One region of the Streptomyces flaveolus genome, then DNA from elsewhere that is predicted to be linked to it. Evidence: riboswitches for the same ligand, from Rfam matches in the RefSeq annotation. Region 1 holds a riboswitch; the other holds the start of a gene.
The links. Region 1 has a riboswitch for S-adenosylmethionine ahead of ACIRG6_RS01085 (aminotransferase class V-fold PLP-dependent enzyme). Riboswitches for the same ligand answer to the same signal wherever they lie in the genome.
Positions count from the first base shown of each region.

Region 2: another riboswitch for S-adenosylmethionine. It lies ahead of thrC (threonine synthase); the one in region 1 lies ahead of ACIRG6_RS01085 (aminotransferase class V-fold PLP-dependent enzyme).

Region 1 covers NZ_JBIWKU010000001.1:239,751-244,011, forward strand. Annotated here, with positions in the region: gene ACIRG6_RS01075 (Lrp/AsnC family transcriptional regulator) at 1-133, shown strand, start outside; partial or broken gene ACIRG6_RS01080 (glycerate kinase) at 159-365, shown strand; gene ACIRG6_RS01085 (aminotransferase class V-fold PLP-dependent enzyme) at 311-1,687, opposite strand; SAM riboswitch class IV at 1,853-1,969, opposite strand; gene trpD (anthranilate phosphoribosyltransferase) at 2,055-3,119, opposite strand; gene qcrB (cytochrome bc1 complex cytochrome b subunit) at 3,251-4,261, opposite strand, start outside.
Region 2 covers NZ_JBIWKU010000006.1:399,008-403,268, forward strand. Annotated here, with positions in the region: gene ACIRG6_RS20855 (cold-shock protein) at 153-356, opposite strand; gene ACIRG6_RS20860 (MoaD/ThiS family protein) at 796-1,071, opposite strand; gene thrC (threonine synthase) at 1,068-2,369, opposite strand; SAM riboswitch class I at 2,388-2,543, opposite strand; gene ACIRG6_RS20870 (glucosyl-3-phosphoglycerate synthase) at 2,686-3,630, shown strand; gene ACIRG6_RS20875 (alpha,alpha-trehalose-phosphate synthase (UDP-forming)) at 3,709-4,261, shown strand, end outside.

The DNA.
Region 1 (4,261 bases):
GGACCTGGCGGAGGTCATCCCCGGCCGGATCAGCAAGATCCCGGGCGTGGAGGGCACGGACACGCACGTGGCGTTCCGTACGTACTCGCAGCACGACCTGGAGGCGGCGTTCGCCATCGGGCTCGACAACTGAGTTCTTCGTGAAGAATTCTTCGCTCGAGGTGGCCCGGCGGGCCGAGCTGTCCGGCCGTCCGGTCCTCGCCGTGGCCGGCGCCCTCGGGGAGGGCGCGCAGGAGGTGCCGGGTGTGGGCGCCCGGCACGGCGTCCTGCCCGCCCCGACGGCCCCGGCACAGGCACCGGGGCGGGGGACTCAGGCAGCGGCGGCGGAGGTGTCCGGCACGCAACGCCCGTCCTCGGTGCGGTAGTTCCAGCGGGCGCCGTCACTCACCAGCTCCTTGACGGCGTTCACGAACCGCTCGACGTGCTCGTCCGGGGTGCCCGCGCCGAAGCTGACCCGGATGGCGTTGAGGGACTTCTCCCCCGGTGCCGCCTCGGGGGCGCCGCACTCGCCCTGCGTCTCGGGGTCGCTGCCGAGCAGGGTACGCACCAGCGGGTGGGCGCAGAACAGGCCGTCGCGCACGCCGATGCCGTACTCCGCGGAGAGGGCGGCGGCGAAGTGCGAACTGTTCCAGCCGTCGACGACGAAGGAGAGGACGCCGACACGGGGGGCGTCGTCACCGAAGAGGGACAGGACCCGGACCTCGGGCACCGCGGCGAGCCCTTCGCGGACCTTGCGGATCAGGTACTCCTCGCGGGCGACCAGCGTGTCGAACCCGGCCTCGGTGAGCGCCTTGCAGGCCGAGGCGATGGCGTAGGCGCCGATGACGTTGGGCGACCCGGCCTCGTGGCGGGCGGCGCTGTCGTGCCACTGCACGTCCACGCCGCCGTCGGCGCGCCGGCTGACGCTGCGGCTGGCACCGCCGCCCGCGAGGTACGGCTCCGCCTCGCGCAGCCAGTCGGCGCGGCCCGCGAGGACGCCGGAGCCGAAGGGGGCGTACAGCTTGTGCCCGGAGAAGGCGACCCAGTCGACGTCGAGGTCACGGACGTCGAGCGGGTGGTGCGGGGCGAGCTGGGCGGCGTCCAGCACGATCCGGGCACCGTGCGCGTGCGCGGCGGCGGCCAGCTCACGGACCGGCCACAGCTCGCCGGTGACGTTGGAGGCGCCGGTGACGCAGACCAGGGCGGGCCCGTACGGCTCGCGGGCGGCGAGGGCGCGCTCCAGGGTCCCGACGGCCTCGGCAGGGGTGCGCGGGGCGTCCAGGTAGGTCACGTCCGCGTCCCGCCAGGGCAGCAGCGAGGCGTGGTGCTCGGTCTCGAAGACGAAGACCCGGCAGCCGGCCGGGAGGGCGGCGGCGAGCAGGTTCAGGGAGTCGGTGGTGGACCGGGTGAACACCACCTGGTCGGCCTCCCGGCAGCCCAGGAACTCGGCGACGGTCTTCCGGGCGTTCTCGAACAGGTCGGTCGACAGCTGCGAGAGGTACCCGGCGCCGCGGTGCACGCTGCCGTAGTACGGGGCGTAGGCGGCGACGTCGTCCCAGACCCGCTGGAGCGCGGGCGCGCTGGCGGCGTAGTCGAGCGCGGCGTAGGTGACCTCACCGCCGGTGACGAGCGGCACGGTGACATCCCGGCCCAGAACGGGCAGCGGGGCACAGACGGACTGGTCGGCGGCGACGGCGGAGACGGACATGGGGGTACTCCCGTGAAGGCAGAGGACATCGCCACGCGAGCGCGCACGGCTCGAGCGTGGGACGGAAAGGAAAAGGGGATGCGGAGGCGGGGCTCTGCGGCCCTATCGCATTCGCTGATTCACGGGAGACTCCCTCGGACGACCCAGGACCCCTGGTGTGCGAGGGGTCCGCGCTTGCCGTGAACCTTGCTGTCCACGACCTGGTCTTCACCCGGGGCACCCCGCCACGGACGGAGGGTTGCCGGACAGTCGGCCGGGGCCTCATGACTGTCACTCATGACCTGGAAAGGAACGTACGTGAAGTGATCGCCGCCCCGCAACCCGAGTCCGGATCGCGGGACGGACGTCACTGTCCCCGGGCCGGGACCTACGCGTTGCTGGCGGCCACCCAGCGCTCCAGGGTCCGCCTGGCCGCGCCGGAGTCGATGGACGCGGCGGCCTGCTCCATGCCGGCCCGGATCCGCTCGGTCAGCGGTCCCTCGCCGGGCTTCAGGGCCACCAGGGCCGCCGCCGAGTTCAGCAGCACCGCGTCCCGGACGGGACCCGGCTCGCCGGCCAGCAGACGGCGGGCGACGTCGGCGTTGTAGGAGGCGTCGGCGCCGCGCAGCGCCTCGACCGGCACCAGTTCGAGGCCGACGTCCCGGGGGTCGAAGGCCTCCTCGGTCACCGTGCCGTCCCGCACGACCCAGACCCGGGAGGTGGAGGTCGTGGTCAGCTCGTCCAGGCCGTCGTCGCCGCGGAACACCAGCGAGGAGTTGCCGCGTTCGGCGAACACCCCGGCGATGATCGGGGCCATCCGGGGGTCGGCGACACCGACCGCCTGGGCCTTCACCTTCGCCGGATTGGTCAGCGGTCCGAGGAAGTTGAACACGGTCCGCACGCCCAGCTGGCCGCGCGCGGTCGCCACGTGGCGCAGCGCGGGGTGGAACTTCACGGCGAAGCAGAAGGTGATCCCGGCCTCCTCGGCGACCTGGGCCACCCGCTTCGGGGTCAGCTCCAGATTGACCCCGAGCTTCTCCAGCACGTCGGACGCGCCGGACGCCGAGGAGGCGGCACGGCTGCCGTGCTTGACGACCTTCGCGCCGGTGCCGGCGATGACGATGGCCGACATGGTGGAGATGTTGACGGTCTTGGCGCCGTCGCCGCCGGTGCCGACGATGTCGACGGTCTCACCGGGCACCTCGATGACGTGCGCGTGCTCGTACATCGACCGCACACAGCCGGAGATCTCGTCGACGGTCTCGCCCTTGGCCCGCAGCGCCGTCGCGAACCCGGCGATCTGCACGTCGGTCGCCTCACCGCGCATGATCAGGTCCATCGCCCAGGCGGTGTCGTCGACGGACAGGTCACGGCCGTCCAGCAGTCCGTTCAGCAGGGCGGGCCAGGAGCGGCCCGCCGCGATGTCGCCTCCAGCGGGGGTCACAGCGCTCATGAGCCGCTCCTGATCGTGTGCATCGTGGAAAGGGAGTGTGGTCCCACCCTATCCAGCCCCCGGGCACGGCGAAGGGCCCCGTCCGCAGACCGGACGGGGCCCTTCGACCGTCGTGTGGCGACGCTGGAGGGTCAGTGGTGGCCGTGGCCGCTCGTGATCTCCTTGTACTCCTCGACGGTCGGCTTCGGAATCTGCGACTCCGGGCCGTAGTACGCCTTGCTGAGCTTGGCGCGGAGCTTCTCCGAGCCCTTCGGCTTGCGCTCGACGCCGTTCTCGTCGACCGTCGGGCCGATCTCGGCCGGCTTGTACTGCTCGTGCGACGTGAGGGTGTGCAGCGCGCCCTGGCTGAGCGGCTCGTGGACCTCGATGAACTCACCGTGCGGCAGGCGCTTGATGATGCCGGACTCGCGTCCGTGCAGCACCTTGTCCTTGTCGCGGCGCTGGAGGCCGAGGCAGATCCGCTTGGTGATCACGAAGGCGATGACCGGGCCGACGAAGAACCCGATCCGGACGAACCAGGTGACCGCGTTGATCGACAGGTGGAAGTGCGTGGCGACGATGTCGTTGCCACCACCGATCAGCATGATGATGTACGCCGTCACCCAGGCGACGCCGATGGCCGTACGGGTCGGGGCGTTGCGCGGCCGGTCCAGGATGTGGTGCTCGCGCTTGTCGCCGGTCACCCACGACTCGATGAACGGGTAGACGGCGATGGCCGCGAGGAAGATACCGAAGATCAGCAGCGGGACGAACACACCCAGGACGAGCGTGTGACCCCAGAAGTTGATCTCCCAGCCGGGCATGGCACGGACGAGACCCTCGGCGAAGCCCATGTACCAGTCGGGCTGGGCTCCGGTCGACACCTGGTCGGGCCGGTAGGGGCCGATGCTCCAGATCGGGTTGACCGACACCAGGCCGGCGACGGCCGCGATCACGCCGAAGACCAGGAAGAAGAAGCCTCCGGCCTTGGCCATGTACACCGGCAGCAGCGGCATGCCGACGACGTTGTTGTTGGTCTTGCCGGGGCCCGCGAACTGCGTGTGCTTGTGGTAGAAGACCAGGATCAGGTGGCCCACCATCAGGCCGAGCATGATGCCCGGCAGCAGCAGGATGTGGATCGAGTAGAACCGGGCCACGAAGTC
Region 2 (4,261 bases), on a different contig from region 1:
CTGTCGAGTGCAAGCGCCTCTCGGGGATCGAGCCGGTCGCTCAGCCGCCCGCGAACACCGGCGGGCCCCGGTCCCGGGCAGGCCGAAGGGCCCGTACCCCAGGGGGTACGGGCCCTTCGGAGAAGACCGTTGGCTTGCGCCGGCCGCACGTCTCAGGCGCTGAGGCGAACCATGTCGGCCTGCGGGCCCTTCTGACCCTGCGAGATCTCGAACTCGACCCGCTGGCCTTCTTCGAGGGTGCGGTAGCCGTCCATCTGAATCGCGCTGTAGTGGACGAAAACATCCGCACCACCGTCGACCGCGATGAAGCCGTACCCCTTCTCCGCGTTGAACCACTTGACGGTGCCCTGAGCCATGCCTAACTCCCCTATTACTGGCCCTTGCACAGATCCGCACTTCGCGGATCCGGGTCAGACCTCACCCCCCAATGGGTGGGGGCGTGCGCCGGAACGCGTCGACCGCGGCTGAATGTATCTGTCCAACTGCCGTCTGCAACAGGTCAATCGGACGAGAAATCTGGACGTAGCCGGTCCGGAATGTGGCGAGAATTCGCCTGAATTCGGGTCAAGTCGGGCTACACAAAGCGAACAAAAGCCGCGAAATACGCCCACACTTTGGCTACATCTTGTCGGGCCTGCGGCGGGAATTCCGGAGCACCGTCTCGGTGATCGGGAGCGCGTTCCCCAACTCTACCGCGCTCAATCACATGGAATTGCCCCCTCCGCTTCTCTGACGGAGGGGGCAATTCCATGAACTCTGCGTAACACGGTCACCGGAGGCGACCGGGCGGGCGGATCAGCCGCCGGCGACCGCCGGGATGATGGACACGCCGGCACCGTCCGGCGTCGCCGTCTCCAGGCCCTGCTCGAAGCGGACGTCGTCGTCGTTGACGTAGACGTTGACGAAGCGGCGCAGCTTGCCCTGGTCGTCCAGGACGCGGGCGGCGATGCCGGTGTGGTTCTTCTCCAGGTCCGTGATGACCTCGGAGAGGGTCGCGCCCTCGGCGGCGACCTCGGCCTTCCCGCCGGTGTAGGTGCGCAGGATGGTGGGGATGCGAACGGTCACGCTCATGCGAGGCCAGCCTCTCGGAAGGAGTCCAGGTTGGGGCGGATCGTCGCGGTCAGGCCGGTGCCGGCCACCGCGTCGAGGGTCTTGAGGCCGTCGCCCGTGTTGAGGACGACCGTCGTGAGGGACGGGTCCAGGACGCCGTTCTCGATCAGCTTCTTCGTGACGCCGACCGTCACACCGCCGGCGGTCTCGGCGAAGATGCCCTCCGTGCGGGCGAGCAGCTTGATCGCGTCGACGACCTGCTCGTCGTTCACGTCCTCCACCGCGCCGCCGGTGCGGCGGGCGATGTCGAGGACGTAGGGGCCGTCGGCCGGGTTGCCGATCGCGAGGGACTTGGCGATGGTGTTCGGCTTCTGGGGGCGGACGACGTCGTGCCCGGCCTTGTAGGCGGTGGACACCGGCGAGCAGCCCTCGGCCTGCGCGCCGAAGATCTTGTAGGGCTTGTCCTCGACCAGCCCGAGCTTGATCAGCTCCTGCAGACCCTTGTCGATCTTCGTGAGCTGGGAGCCGGACGCGATCGGGACGACGAGCTGGTCGGGCAGCTGCCAGCCGAGCTGTTCGCAGATCTCGTACGCGAGGGTCTTGGAGCCCTCGGCGTAGTACGGCCGCAGGTTGACGTTGACGAAGCCCCAGCCCTCGCCGGCCGGGTCGCCGATCAGCTCGGAGCAGAAGCGGTTCACGTCGTCGTAATTGCCCTCGATGCCGACGAGTTCACCGCCGTAGACGGCGGCCATGACGACCTTGCCCTGCTCCAGGTCGTGCGGGATGAACACGCAGGAGCGGAAGCCGGCCCGGGCGGCGGCGGCGCCGACGGCGCCGGCGAGATTGCCGGTGGAGGAGCAGGACAGGGTGGTGAAGCCGAACGCGCGGGCGGCCTCCAGCGCCTGGGCGACGACGCGGTCCTTGAAGGAGTGCGTCGGGTTGCCGGAGTCGTCCTTGACGTACAGACCGCCGGTGACGCCGAGCTCGCGGGCCAGGTTCTCGGCCTTGACCAGCTTGGTCCAGCCCGGGTTGATGTTCGGCTTGGTCGCGACGTCGGCCGGGACGGGCAGCAGGGGCGCGTAGCGCCAGATGTTCGCGGGGCCCGCTTCGATCCGCTTGCGCAGTTCCTCGGTGTCGTAGGCCGAGAAGTCGTAGGCGATCTCCAGCGGGCCGAAACACTCCTCGCAGGCGAAGACCGGGCCGAGGGGCACACGGTGACCGCATTCGCGGCAGGAGAGCGCCGCGGCGGGGCCCAGGTCCACGGGGGAGGCGGGGGAAGCGGTGGTGTCGGTGCTGCTTGCGACAGTCTGCACAGCCATGTGAGGCGAGGCCCTTTCTCCTCATCTTCCTCACGACGCATCTCGCCGTGAGACGGATTTGGCACCTTCCCTAGCCGGGAGCCTCGCGCTGCGATCGACAGTGATCTGCGAGAACCGACTGGAGGGTTGCCGGGGCTTCATCGGGCCGTATCCCTCTGCCCCTCTGGATGAGCGGTATGTGGTTGTTTTGCACTGGTTCACACGGCGACCCCGGCATGCGCCGGTCATCCGCGTTGTTCAAGACTGTAACCGAAGGCCAGGACGGTTGAGATAGTCGTCCGTACCGCGAGATGGATCACAAAGGAGCCCACCGACCGTGCTGGAAGAAGTCGAGCGCTGGCTTGGCACACGCTCCTGGTCCGTGGCAGACCGCACGCTTCCCCAGATCATGGCCGCCAAGCGCGCCACGGGCCAGTCGGTCAGCGTGGTGCTGCCCGCGCTCGACGAGGAGGCGACCGTCGGCGACATCGTCGCGGTGATCCGCCGGGAGCTGATGCGGCGGGTGCCGCTCGTCGACGAGCTCGTGGTCGTCGACTCCGGGTCGACCGACCGCACGGCGGCGGTGGCCGCGGCGGCGGGGGCGCGTGTCGTCCCTCGCGACGAGATACTCCCCCGCATCCCGGCCGTGCCCGGCAAGGGCGAGGTGCTCTGGCGCTCGCTGCTGGTCACCGGCGGGGACATCGTCTGCTTCGTCGACGCCGACCTGCGCGAGTTCTCCGCCGACTTCGTCTCCGGCATCGTGGGCCCGCTGCTCACCGACCCGGAGGTCCACCTCGTCAAGGCCATGTACGACCGCCCGCTCGACGCCGCCCCGGGCGAGGGCGGCCGGGTCACCGAGCTGATGGCCCGCCCGCTGCTCAACCTGCACTGGCCGCGGCTGGCGGGCTTCGTCCAGCCGCTCGGCGGCGAGTACGCGGCCCGCCGCTCGCTCCTCGAACAGCTCCCCTTCCCCGTCGGCTACGGGGTGGAGCTGGGCATGCTCGTCGACTCGCTGCACCTGGTGGGCCTGGACGCGCTCGCCCAGGTGGACGTCGGCGTCCGCCGGCACCGTCACCAGGACGGCCGGGCGCTGGGCCGCATGTCCGCAGCGATCTACCGCACCGCCCAGCTCCGGCTGGCCCGCGGCCATCTGCTCCGGCCGGCCCTCACCCAGTTCGAGCGGGGCGCCGGCGGCTTCGAGCCGCGCACCTACGCCGTCGACACCGAGGAACGGCCCCCGATGACGGAGATCGCGGAGTACGCGTCCCGCCGGGTGGCCTGAGCGTCACGTGACCGAATCGCTGCCGAGGTGACGCGCGGGCACGTTTGAGGATTTGGGGGCCGGGCTAGGTTGAGGCGTATGGCTTCAAGCTTCGGTGCTGCTCAGGTGCTGGTCGCCTCCAATCGGGGGCCCGTCTCGTACGAGGTGCGGGAGGACGGTTCGCTGCATGCCAAACGGGGCGGTGGCGGACTGGTCTCCGGGTTGTCGGCCATCGGGCCGGACGCGGACGCCTTGTGGGTGTGCTCCGCACTGAGCGACGGCGACCGCGAGGCGGTGCGGCGCGGAGTGGGCGAGGACGGCGTACGGATGCTGGACGTGCCGGCCGGCGTGCACGCGGACGCGTACAACGGGATCGCCAACTCGGTGCTGTGGTTCGTGCACCACATGCTGTACCAGACGCCCCTGGAGCCCGTCTTCGACGCGGAGTTCCGGCGGCAATGGGCGTCCTACGAGGCGTTCAACCGGGCGTTCGCCGAGGCGCTGGCCGAGGAGGCCGCCGAGGGGGCGGTCGCGATCGTGCAGGACTACCACCTGACACTGGTGCCGGGCATGCTGCGCGAGCTGCGGCCCGACCTGCGGATCGGTCACTTCTCGCACACGCCGTGGGCGCCGGTCGACTACTTCCGGATGC